Regions from separate parts of the Paenibacillus sp. FSL R7-0048 genome, predicted to be linked through region 3. Evidence: riboswitches for the same ligand, from Rfam matches in the RefSeq annotation. Region 3 holds a riboswitch; each other region holds the start of a gene.
What was found. A riboswitch is a leader RNA that binds a small molecule or an ion and turns the genes downstream of it on or off. The one in region 3 is predicted to bind cyclic di-GMP.

Region 1 (3,131 bases), 3.7 Mb from region 3:
CATTAAAGACATTGAGACCAAAGTATCCAATTATACGAACTCCACCAAAGAAATGAACAGACGTTCAATACATACCTTAGAACTTGTTGAGCAAGGGCGCCAATCCGTAGATACACAGGCTGAAGGCATGCGTAAAAACATAGAGGCTACACAAAAAGTGGCTGATACTATTGAAGCTCTCTCACAAAATGCCCGCGGGATTACGATGATCACCAAGACCATCACAGAGATCGCTGAGCAGACCAACCTGCTGTCACTGAATGCCTCCATCGAAGCTGCTCGTGCCGGAGAGCATGGTCGGGGTTTTGCCGTTGTAGCTCAAGAGGTCCGCAAGCTTGCTGAAGAATCTACGGCATCCACAAAAGAAGTATTCGGCTTGGTCCGCAGCATTGAGTCAGATATTAAACAAGCCATCGATAATATTGCCATCAATGAAGAGGTTGTGCAGGTTCAGAATGAAATGATCACTCAATCTGCCCATATTTTCGCACAAATTGTACAAAGCGTGCAGTACATTACCGAGCAAATCTCTTCATTCTCTGCGGAGAGTGATCTTATGCTAGAAAGTGCCTTGAAAATTTCCAGTGCAATTGAGAATATCTCAGCAATCACCGAAGAAACTGCTGCTGGCACGGAAGAGGTATCGGCGGCTATGAATGAACAGATTAATGCCCTGCAGTCTGTTGCAGAAGAAACGGAAAAAATGACCCAGGCCGTATTTAATCTGCAAAAAACCATTCATATCTTTAAATTCTAGTTCAAAACTATCAACTGCCACCTAAGCTGAGTCTTAGGTGGCAGTTTTTTTCGCGAGGCAAAACTTCATCTCTTGGACAAGACTTTCGTCAAATTTCGAGTTTTTTTAGCGGATTATGTTGACAAAAATTAATGAGGAATATATTGTAAAGGAAAATTATTCTTATCAACTATAAATTAATATTGGCAAAATCCTCGAAAGAGGATGACGCAAAACCATGGATCTACAGCCTCATTTTTTCGTTTGAGGCCATGATTGCCAGGTTGCAGAGGAACCAGGACGGCTGAACTATTGTTCAGTCTTAGCGGCGCCTTATGCCACCAACCTGTGCTTACTATAGAGCACAGGTTTTTACTTTTTGAGTATATTGATCTATCGTATCTATCCGGTAGATTAATAACTAATATATATCAAAAAACTTGTGAGGTGTTTCTTTTGAAGACAGTCGCAGATTACATGGCGGAAGCACTACGTAACCTTGGAGTCACCCATTCTTTTGGGATCATTGGCAAATCCATTTGTCCAATAGTTCTAAAGATGGTGGATTACGGTATTGAATTTATTCCCGGCAGACATGAAGCAAGCTCCGGATTCGAAGCAGCAGGGTATGCGCTGAAAACGGGTAACCTAGGCGTAGCATTTGGTACTTCGGGTCCTGGGGGAACTAACCTGCTTACAGCAGCAGCACATGCGAAAGCTAACAACCTACCTGTCCTATTTATTACCGGCCACCAATCCATTACAGAGCTTGGAATTCCTCAATGTCAGGACTCCACCTCTTTTCTGGCTGATTTAGCTGATATGTTCAGACCTGCCACCTTGTTCAGTAAATTGGTTGAACGTGGGGATCACTTTGGTACTATTTTTAATCATGCGATTTCTGTGGCCCTGACCAAACGGGGTCCTGTTCATCTTTGTATTCCTTTTGATGTACAAACTGAAGTATTGGAAGAATGCAATATAGTAATCCCAGAAAGAGAGTCTCTAATTAGTCAAGCTAATATCGATAGAGTCATCGATGCTATTCAAGCTGCTAAGAATCCTTTGATTATTGCGGGTAAAGGAATTAACCGCTCCGGAGCACATAAAGAGCTTGTTCAACTCGCAGAAACTTTTAATATTCCTGTAGTAACATCTCCTGGTGGAAAAGGGGCTATAGTCTGGGATCACCCACTCTATCATGGTCCTATTGGCGTTGGCGGTTCGACCCACGGGGACGATTTATTGAATAAAAGCGATTTATTTATAGTGCTTGGATCACGTTTAAGTGATATGACCATCTGTAATCTTAAACGGGAGAATCATCCAGCAACTTTAATTCAATTTGATATTGATCCAACCTTTGTCGGAAAAATACTATTGTCCAAAACGATACCGGTCACTGGGGACCTGCGCGATAATTTGGTGCACTGCCTAAATCATATTGACCCAAACACAATCACCAAACGTGAGGCTTTGGCCGATGCGGATTATTCAGAAGAGCTTCCAACCCTCAAGAATCTTTCCCTTGCTTCGGTAATGAGCACTTTAAGTGATTTGATCCCTTATAATAATTCAATTTTCGTTGATGATGGAAGTCATGGATTCCACGCTGCAAAATGGTACAAGGTTAAGAAACCGGGCAGCTTTGTTTTTGATGCGTATTTTGCTTGCATGGGTAATTCGATCGGCATGGCTATTGGTGCAAAAGTTGCTGCTCCTGAAGAAACTGTCCTCTGCATTACAGGTGATGGTTGTTTCATGATGCTCGGCGCTGAGATTAACACCGCTGTCTGCAAAGATATCCCTGTCATCTTTATCGTGGTCAATAATAAGCAACTAGATATGGCTCTTAAGGGTATGGAGAAAACCACAGGTCGTATCGATGGAACTCTATATGAAGTACCAATGGACGCCGTAAAATTCGCTGAATCTCTAGGTGCTAAAGGCTACAAATGTGAGACTGTGGATGAATTCACAGCTGCAATTAAAGATGCGGTAGCTCTAAACCATGTTGCCGTTATTGAACTACTAACAGACCGTGATGAAGTCCCTCCGACTGCACACCGTACTTTGAACCTAAACTAGGAGGCTAACCATGAAGGAAAATATCAACAGTGGTCTCAACCACTTCACGAATCTATCAGGAGACTATGGCGCAAAAGCACTAGCTCCAATTAAAGACCACTTCCCTGACTTGGCTGAATTTATTATGGGGAATGCCTATGGCGATATTTTTCAACGTAATACTATAGCCCCTGACTGGAAGGAAATCGCAGTCATTTCATCTTTAATTTCAATGGGTCAATTCGAACAGTTGGGCGTTCATTATGTCATGGCCCTTCGTGTTGGAGTTACCGTAGAACAGCTTAAAGGTATTCTATTACACTTAGTA
Region 2 (3,131 bases), 1.4 Mb from region 3:
AATCCAGTATATTTGGATAGATCAGATTTAGTATCAAGTGATAACAGCATTTTCATTTTTTCTCCATCAGTTACAACACCGTTCAAATTCATTGTTACTCCTGAACTGGAAGTTTGAAGATTATACTGTTGACCGATGCCGTTATTTAATGCATTGCTCACACTTCGACCACCAATTTTATCCCAATTAATCGTCATACTAGCGAATACAGGAATGGCTACAAGTAAGAGGCAAGAGAAGACAATACTGATAGGAATAACCTTTTTATTAGACCTAGGAGTATTCTGGGAGGCATGCAGATTTCTTTGACGTTTATAAGCTTCTTGTTCTATGGCAGTCCACATCAAATCATAATCCGGTCGGGGAATATGTTTATCTTTTTCAATATACAGACTCATTACTATTCAGCTCCTTTAGTTGGGTTCCACCCATTCTATTTAGTATTTTAAGTCCCTTGTTCAGTCTGGATTTTACAGTTCCTTCGGGTATGCTCATAACTTTAGAGATCTCGGGTACAGTCAATTCGTTTATAAAACGAAGGACTACTACCATTCTGATTTTGTCGGGAAGCTGACTGTATAACCCTTGTAATTCTTTTTTAGTTTCCTGTCGATCCAAACGTTTTTCTACAGGGTTTGATTCCTCAGACCTGGATAGTAAATAATTACGTACTTCTTTCATCCACCCCGTCTTACGCCTTTTGATCACACTGTTGCACTCATTCGAAGCAATTCGTAAAATCCAAGCTTTCAAGTTTCTTACCTTCGACTTATCCGCTAAGATAACTTTTACAAATACCTCTTGGGAAATATCCTCCGCATCTGCCTGATTTTTCATTAAGTAGTAACAAAAATAATATACTTGTTCTTTATAGAGCTCGAAAATTTCCCGGTCACTCATTTTGCTGCACCCCCTGTCTTTGCTGTTCTCATTAATAAGACTTATAAGCGTATGTAATCGTTCATTTTTCATTTTGATTGTAGTATTTCTTCTGAATATCATAGCGAATTCGAATGGAAGATAAGTCGTTTACAGGTAATTATAACCATGATAAAATTAGCGGTGGGACATGCGTCCGTAATCTAATTAAAACTAATTGAATGTCCGCGTTAAAGGTAAAATCATCGAAAGATGATGACACAAAGCCATGGGTCTAAAGCCTTTCGACAGAAGGAAATGATCGCCAGGCCGCCATAGGGATGTCTTATGAAGCATAAAGGATAGCTCTAAAAATATGTAGTCTATTTTGAGCTCTTTTATTATTTCGACCTATACGGCGTTACATTATCGCAAGGGGCCGAAAGGGGAAGTACATGAACAGTTTTTTCAAAACAATAGGTACTAGTTTGGCAGTAGGTGCTTTATTGCTGTCCGGAACGATCGGATGGATGTCTAATCCAGGAGTAGTGTCTGCAGCTACCTCAACAGTAGTAACCGCGGATCAGATGATCAGCAAAGTAACGGCAGCCTCCAAAGCAATAAAGAATTTCCATCTGGATGTGACCAAAAAACAGGATATTCAAAGCGGCGGGGTGCGTATCAGCAACACCAACACTCTGAAGCTGGATATCAACCGTCTGCCGAATTTTGCCGCAGCAGGCACTGTCGCTAGTAGTCTTTTAGAAACATCGTACAGTCTATATGCCAATGACAAGGAGTTTTACTATCTTGTAGACGGAAGTGAACTGATCGATGAATCTGAAGATGAAGGTTACGACGATGACGGGGAGCCAATCGATCCTGATGCACAATATTGGCTTGGACTGGAGAAAACGGAATGGGATGCCTTTTACTCTAAAGGCCAATACGATCCTGTTTCCATGCTTGATTCGGTCAAAAGTTATAAAAAATCCATGAAAGTCAGCACTGCTGGCGCACAAACAGTCTTACAATTCACGGTAACCGATCCGACAGCAGCTAAGGGGATAATCAAACTCTATGACCAGGAGAACCTCTGGGATGGAGAGACAGTTCAACCCAAAAGCGTAACGTGGAAATTATTCGTCAATACTAAGACCTGGCAAACGGAAAAGCTGATAGTCGATCTGAGTTATGTGCTGGTAAGTGATGGAGCCAAAGATACATACACCACGAAAATCGAAGCTAAATATTCCAAAAATAATAAAGGTGCAGCCATTGTAAAACCGGCCGAACTAGAATAATAAGGACGATTCATAACGAGCGAAAAGCGCTGTTCAGCGGAACAGCGCTTTTTGTTGTATCCAACAGCAGTTCTTTATTAGTTGACAAGAATAAATCATTGCTGTAATTTATATGTATGCGCATGTATATAATAATTTATCTAAATATAATTTAATGAAAGTTGGGAAAAAGATGATAGCACTAGACACAGCATTAACTTTTCGCAGAGGGCTGACATTAAAAAACCGAGTGGTTATGGCTCCAATGACCACTCGAATGAGCTTTTATGACGGTGTAGTAACACAAGATGAATTGAAATACTATTCGCTAAGAACGGGCGAAGTAGGTGCGGTCATCACTGCGGCAGCAAATGTACAAGAGGGTGGAAAAGGATGGGAAGGTGAACTTAGTGTTTCCTCCGATGAATTTATTCCTAGCCTCAGCCGATTAGCATCTACTATTAAACGAAATGGAACAAAGGCTATTTTACAGCTATTCCATGCAGGAAGAATGACAGATTCAAAAATATTGCGTGGCGTACAACCCGTCTCCTCCAGCGCCATTGCTGCCGAACGCCCGAATGCAGAAATTCCAAGAGCATTAACAGAAGATGAAATTTTCGGTGTAATTGAGGATTTTAAAAAAGCGACTCAACGTGCTATTCAAGCTGGATTTGACGGGGTAGAAATTCATGGAGCAAACACATATTTAATCCAACAATTCTTCTCTCCACACTCCAACCGTCGTGAAGATCAATGGGGCGGAAGCTTAGAGAAAAGATTTAATTTCATTAACCAATTAGTGGATGCAGTTATTGCTGTCGTTGACAATTCAAAGGTTAAGGATTTTATTGTCGGGTATCGTTTTTCTCCAGAAGAATATGAAGAGCCTGGAATTAAAATCACCGATACCTTTTATCTTATTGATAAATTAGCTGATAAAAAGCTGGATTATCTGCATATTTCATTAGGGGATTTTAAGAAAGTATC
Region 3 (3,131 bases):
ATCCATGGTACAACGTGTCTGGAGACAGCTGGAGGAAGCAGGGATGGCAGAATCATCTTATCTGGCCACCGGCCGTGGCCAAGTAGAAATGATACAAAGCCAGCTGGGAAGTCATGTGCCGATTATCGTTGAACCGGAGCGTCGGGATACTTTTCCGGCTATCGCCTTAACAGCTACCTATCTTTATTCAGTGGCAGGTGTTTCTCCAGCGGAGACGGTAGCAATATTGCCTGTTGACCCTTATGTAGAAGCATCTTTTTTCGATACCATAGCTATGCTTGAGGGGACCATGCTGGAAAGTGGAGCAAATCTGGCTCTAATGGGTGTTGTTCCTGAACATGCCTCAGAGAAATACGGATATATTATTCCTACCACCGAAGAGGCGGGGGAAAATGGTTTTATGAAGGTGAGTCACTTTCAAGAGAAACCTGACCGCATACAAGCAGAACAGCTCATCGAGCAAAATGCCTTGTGGAATTGCGGAGTGTTTGCCTTCCGCTTAGGGTACTTGTTAGATATTTTGCAGCGTAAAGGGTTGCCTTTAGGATATGAAGAATTGCAGAAGCAGTATAAGCTATTGTCTTCCATCAGCTTTGATTATGAAGTGGTGGAGAAAGAAGAACATATTGTGGTACAGCCGTATGATGGATTCTGGAAGGATCTTGGAACGTGGAATACGCTGACAGAGGAAATGAGCAGCAAGCATGTAGGAAAAGGTTTTGTGACGGCGGATTCTGAGGGGACTTGCTTGATTAATGAGCTGGACATTCCGATTACGGTAATTGGTGCGAAGGATCTGATCATTGCGGCTAGCCCGGATGGGATTCTAGTTACCCATAAAGCTGAGAGCCCACGGATTAAAGAAGTGCTGAAGACCTTTGAACAAAGACCGATGTACGAGGAACGCCGTTGGGGTCATTACAAAGTTATTGATTATGTGAAATATGATGAAGGCAATGAAGTGCTGACCAAACGGATTTTTATATCCGAGGGGAATAATATCAGCTATCAATTACATCGCAAGCGTAGTGAAATTTGGACAATCGTCAGCGGCGAAGCAAGTATTGTGCTGAATGAGAAAAAACATAATGTGAAGGCTGGGGACGTGGTACGTATACCGGAAGGAACGAAGCACGCGATCCTTGCTTTGACGGATGTTGAGTTTATAGAGGTACAGACGGGGTCTGAATTAGTAGAAGAAGATAACATACGTATTACTTTAGACTGGAATGATATAGAACTACAACAATTCATTTCATAGGTCTAACCTATCTATTTAACCAATTCAAAATTTCTTGAAACAGGTAAATTGACTCAATTATCAAAAAAAGTCATAAAAACACTAAATATATCATTAATTGTCGTCGATACTTACGGTAAGAGAGATTATTTCTCTTAAATTGAAAAGGCAAACCTATCGAAAGGTAGGGACGCAAAGCTATAGGGCCTTCGAAAGAGTGGCAGCCTGGCTACCGAAAGGGAGATTATTTTGAAAGCTTACCGTACGTATCGATTGTTTGGTGCATTTCTGTCACTCGTCCTGTTTCTGACTGCACTTCCGCTTGCTGTTGGAATTTCGCCGTCTGTTGTCATAGCTGCTTCAAATTCTGGAACGCCAGTTACCCCAGGTGCCTCACCTGAAGCCGTAAAGCTGCTTAACTATTTTTACTCGATCTCAGGAAAAGGTATTATTGCCGGTCAACATGACTATTTAGAAAGTCCAGATGAAATTAACAATATGCTGAAGGGAACCAGCGGACAATATGCGGCTCTTCACGGTTATGAAATGGGTGCGATCAGTGGCCAGTCCGAAGCAACGATGGCTTGGCAACGTCAAAATGTGGTGAACAGCGCCATCAACTGGAATAAAGCGGGCGGGATCGTAGCTATGACTTTTCATGCTAACCTGCCGGGCACCTCTTATGACTGGGATAATGTGAAAAAAACACTTAGCCAGAGTGAGTTCGATAGTTACGTTACACCGGGTACCAAGCAATATAACAATCTGATCGCTGAGCTTGATAAGGTGGCCGTCTCTTTAAAAAGCTTGCGCGATGCCAACGTTCCGGTGCTTTGGAGACCCTATCATGAAATGAACGGGAACTGGTTCTGGTGGGGGAAGAAAAATAACTTTTCTAAACTATGGAATATTATGTATGACCGTTTTGTTAACGTTCATAAATTAAATAATTTGTTATGGGTATGGAGTCCGAATGCTCCCAATGTTTGGTCAGATCCTTATGCGCTAACTTATCCAGGTGCTGATAAAGTAGATATTCTGGCAGCAGATATATACGAAAATGATTACCAGCAAAAATACTATGACAGCTTATTGAGTCTAGCCGCAGGCAAACCGATTGCGATCGGGGAAAATGGTGAAATGCCTAATCTGGAGAAGCTTCAGCAATCGCAAAGTAAATGGACGTATATGATGAGCTGGGGAAAAATGCTCTACGAGAATAACAGTGCAGACACAATCAAAACATTTATGAATAGCAACTATACCCTGACCAGAGATAAATTAAATACTGGTCTGGCACCGACACCTAGCGCCGCACCAGCGCCGGCACCTTCTGAAGAAGAGGGGGAGGCAGCAATTCCTCTCGCGAAGGGGCTTGCAGGAGAGTATTACAACAACATGCAATTGTCGGGAGCAGCAACTCTTAACAGAACTGATGCAATAATCGATTTCAATTGGCGGCAAGGCTCCCCGGATGCCGCCCTCGGGATTGATCGGTTCTCCATACGTTGGAGCGGTAAAATTAAGCCATTATATAATGAGCAATATACATTTTACACTACCTCAGATGATGGTATCCGTGTCTGGGTGAATGAGGAATCCGTGATTGATAGTTGGACTAAGCAAAGTGGTACTGAGCGTAAGGGCACTATAACGCTGAAGGCTGGCCAGCTATATGATATCAAGGTGGAGTATTACGAGAATGAAGGCGATGCGAGAGTCCGCTTGATGTGGGAAAGTGCTAGTCAAGCTAAAGAGACAGTTCCAGCAAGTGCACTTTTTCTTCCGGATGTCTCCTGATTGATGAAAATTAAAGGTCGATCCTTAGTGGCTCTGCGTTATTGCAGAGCTACTAAGCTATAGTCCTCATTAGGTCAGAAGACGATTGTCC
Region 4 (3,131 bases), 370 kb from region 3:
CGGTGATCATCAATTTCTTTGGAAGTCGTAAATGGGTATTTTAAACATTAATTTCAGGCAGAAGGAGTTGCTATGCTTAAAGGCAAGTAGCTGTTTCTGCTTGATTTGTATATAACCATAGAAACAATATACGGAGGTGAATAACATTGCGTAAATTCTCCTATCTACTCATACTGGCTGGGATACTTATCATGTTATATCCGACAGCTAACGAGTGGTACAACGACAGGCAGCAGGAGAAGTTATTAGAAGCGGCTGAACTAAGCACTGCCGATAGTACTCCCCAGTCAGATCTGAGGAGCAGGTATGCTGAAGTTACTCAGCTGTTAGCAGAGGAATCGGTTCTGGATGCCCAGGCACAGCCCCAACCCCAAGAGACAGAAAAGCCTGAACCGGAGATTGAAGTCGGTGGCAAAGTAATCGCACTAATTGAAATCGATAAGATTGATTTGAAGCTGCCTGTATTAGAAGGGGCTACAAAAGCTAATATGAAACATGCTGCAGCCCATATGAAAGAAACGGCACCCCTTGGAGAGATCGGGAATGCTGCAATCGCGGCGCATCGGGCTCGAACTACGGGTCGTTTGTTTAACAGATTGAATGAGGTTGTTGTGGGGGATGTCATCACGGTAAAGACTAGTGATCAGGTGTTTAACTATGAGGTGTATGATATTTCTGTTGTAGATCCGAGTGATGTCTCCGTTCTTGACGGGAATGACAAGGATAAGATTCTTACTCTGATTACATGTGATCCGCTAGTGAATCCAACGCATCGGCTGATTGTTCATGCCAAATTAACAAAAGGAGAATAGTGAATGACAAGAAAACACAAATACCGGGAGATATTTATAAAATAATGGGTAATCTAGTAAATTAGGTCTTGTTCACAACTATAAATATGATAGTATTATACTATGAAAGCTAAACACGATAACGGCAAACCTTCCGAAAGGTAGGGACGCAAAGCTAAAGGGCCTTTTCCCGAAAGGATGGCAGCCAGCTACCGAATGAAGAGGCTTTTTTTGTTTCAAATGGATTCTATCAATTATATCTAGTAAAGCTAGAACAGATAGAGCTTATACGATAACGGCAAACCTATCGAAAGGTAGGGACGCAAAGCTAAAGGGCCTTCCCGAAAGGATGGCAGCCAGCTACCGAAAGGAGTTTTATCCGTGAAAAAGGTTTATTTTATGCTGGTGGCGTTGTTCGTCCTAATGACTTCAGTTCCGGTAAGTACAGCTCAAGCTGCAAGTGCAGATGCCAGCTGGTTGATTACATCCAAAGTGGCTCAAGGTGTTATTGGTATTAACTATGATATTCCGAAAGATAAAAGAATCAAACTCATGATCACCAAAGATAACAGCAGCTATACATATAACTTGTATGCTTCTGGACAAGCTGAGGACTTCCCTTTGCAACAAGGAAATGGGACTTATAAGGTTTCTGTTCTGGAGAATACAACCGGCAATAAATACAAAGCGTTATATTCCGAAGTAGTAGACGTAACCATGAGTGATTCGAATTCCGTATATTTGGGCTCCGTACAGAATGTGAAATGGAGTTCTTCTGATAAAGCGATTGTCAAAGCTAAACAATTAGTACAAGGCAAAACAACAGACGAAGAGAAAGTTAAAGCGATCTATAACTATGTAGTTGCGAATGTACAATATGATTACTCTCTTGCTAATAGTGTAACTACTGATTATATTCCAAGCATCGATAAGACATTGACTACTAAAAAAGGGATTTGCTATGATTACGCTTCTCTTTTTGCCGCAATGCTGCGGAGTGTAGATGTTCCTGCTAAGTTGGTAATGGGAAATACAAGCTACGTTACGCAATATCATGCATGGAACGAAGTGTTGCTTAATGGGAAGTGGGTTACCATTGATACTACAGTGGATGCAGGACTTGCAAAGAGTGATAAGAAAACCGATTTAATTAAAGCCTCAAGCAAATATACTGCGGCAAAATACTATTAAGTTCGTCGCTAGAAACATAACTCTATTAAATAAACAACTGGCTTAATTATTAAGCCAGTTGTTTATTTTTATATTAGGGGTTGCTTTTCTATTAATAGTTGGGGTATTATAGGTAAGCGTTGTTAGACAGCGTACAGGCGATATAGACGAGGCTGATAAAAAGCTTCGAAAAATAAAGCTTGCATTTCTGAAAACAACATGATATATTATAAGAGTTGCTGCTGAGACATTAAACGGCGCCAACGAGAACTTGATCTTTGAAAACTGAACAACGAGTGAGTAGGAAATCACGTAAGTGAAATCCAAAATTAGAGAATTAATTTTCTCGTCAGATGTTTCAAAATGAGCATATCGCTCTTTTCAATACTAATTGGAGAGTTTGATCCTGGCTCAGGACGAACGCTGGCGGCGTGCCTAATACATGCAAGTCGAGCGGAGTTATTTTGAAAGCTTGCTTTCAAAATAACTTAGCGGCGGACGGGTGAGTAACACGTAGGCAACCTGCCCTTCAGACTGGGATAACTACCGGAAACGGTAGCTAATACCGGATAATTTCTTTTTTCTCCTGAGAGAAGAATGAAAGACGGAGCAATCTGTCACTGAGGGATGGGCCTGCGGCGCATTAGCTAGTTGGTGGGGTAACGGCCCACCAAGGCGACGATGCGTAGCCGACCTGAGAGGGTGAACGGCCACACTGGGACTGAGACACGGCCCAGACTCCTACGGGAGGCAGCAGTAGGGAATCTTCCGCAATGGGCGAAAGCCTGACGGAGCAACGCCGCGTGAGTGATGAAGGTTTTCGGATCGTAAAGCTCTGTTGCCAGGGAAGAACGTCCGGTAGAGTAACTGCTACCGGAGTGACGGTACCTGAGAAGAAAGCCCCGGCTAACTACGTGCCAGCAGCCGCGGTAATACGTAGGGGGCAAGCGTTGTCCGGAATTATTGGGCGTAAAGCGCGCGCAGGCGGCTATTTAAGTCTGGTGTTTAAACCTTGGGCTCAACCTGAGGTCGCACTGGAAACTGGGTGGCTTGAGTACAGAAGAGGAAAGTGGAATTCCACGTGTAGCGGTGAAATGCGTAGATATGTGGAGGAACACCAGTGGCGAAGGCGACTTTCTGGGCTGTAACTGACGCTGAGGCGCGAAAGCG

Region 1: linked by a shared signal. The riboswitch ahead of NSQ91_RS21760 (thiamine pyrophosphate-binding protein) and the one ahead of NSQ91_RS04810 (glycosyl hydrolase) in region 3 are both predicted to bind cyclic di-GMP.
Region 2: linked by a shared signal. The riboswitch ahead of NSQ91_RS10915 (DUF6612 family protein) and the one ahead of NSQ91_RS04810 (glycosyl hydrolase) in region 3 are both predicted to bind cyclic di-GMP.
Region 4: linked by a shared signal. The riboswitch ahead of NSQ91_RS03285 (transglutaminase-like domain-containing protein) and the one ahead of NSQ91_RS04810 (glycosyl hydrolase) in region 3 are both predicted to bind cyclic di-GMP.

Annotation. Positions count from the first base shown of each region.
Region 1 covers NZ_JBBORF010000001.1:4,861,781-4,864,911, forward strand. Annotated here, with positions in the region: gene NSQ91_RS21755 (methyl-accepting chemotaxis protein) at 1-757, shown strand, start outside; cyclic di-GMP riboswitch class I at 932-1,028, shown strand; gene NSQ91_RS21760 (thiamine pyrophosphate-binding protein) at 1,184-2,824, shown strand; gene NSQ91_RS21765 (carboxymuconolactone decarboxylase family protein) at 2,835-3,131, shown strand, end outside.
Region 2 covers NZ_JBBORF010000001.1:2,503,060-2,506,190, forward strand. Annotated here, with positions in the region: gene NSQ91_RS10905 (DUF4179 domain-containing protein) at 1-398, opposite strand, end outside; gene NSQ91_RS10910 (RNA polymerase sigma factor) at 382-900, opposite strand; cyclic di-GMP riboswitch class I at 1,105-1,196, shown strand; gene NSQ91_RS10915 (DUF6612 family protein) at 1,314-2,162, shown strand; gene NSQ91_RS10920 (NADH-dependent flavin oxidoreductase) at 2,335-3,131, shown strand, end outside.
Region 3 covers NZ_JBBORF010000001.1:1,126,294-1,129,424, forward strand. Annotated here, with positions in the region: gene NSQ91_RS04805 (sugar phosphate nucleotidyltransferase) at 1-1,261, shown strand, start outside; cyclic di-GMP riboswitch class I at 1,398-1,477, shown strand; gene NSQ91_RS04810 (glycosyl hydrolase) at 1,490-3,040, shown strand.
Region 4 covers NZ_JBBORF010000001.1:755,385-758,515, forward strand. Annotated here, with positions in the region: gene NSQ91_RS03275 (GtrA family protein) at 1-44, shown strand, start outside; gene NSQ91_RS03280 (class D sortase) at 147-812, shown strand; cyclic di-GMP riboswitch class I at 926-1,008, shown strand; cyclic di-GMP riboswitch class I at 1,079-1,159, shown strand; gene NSQ91_RS03285 (transglutaminase-like domain-containing protein) at 1,173-1,982, shown strand; rRNA gene NSQ91_RS03290 (16S ribosomal RNA) at 2,350-3,131, shown strand, end outside.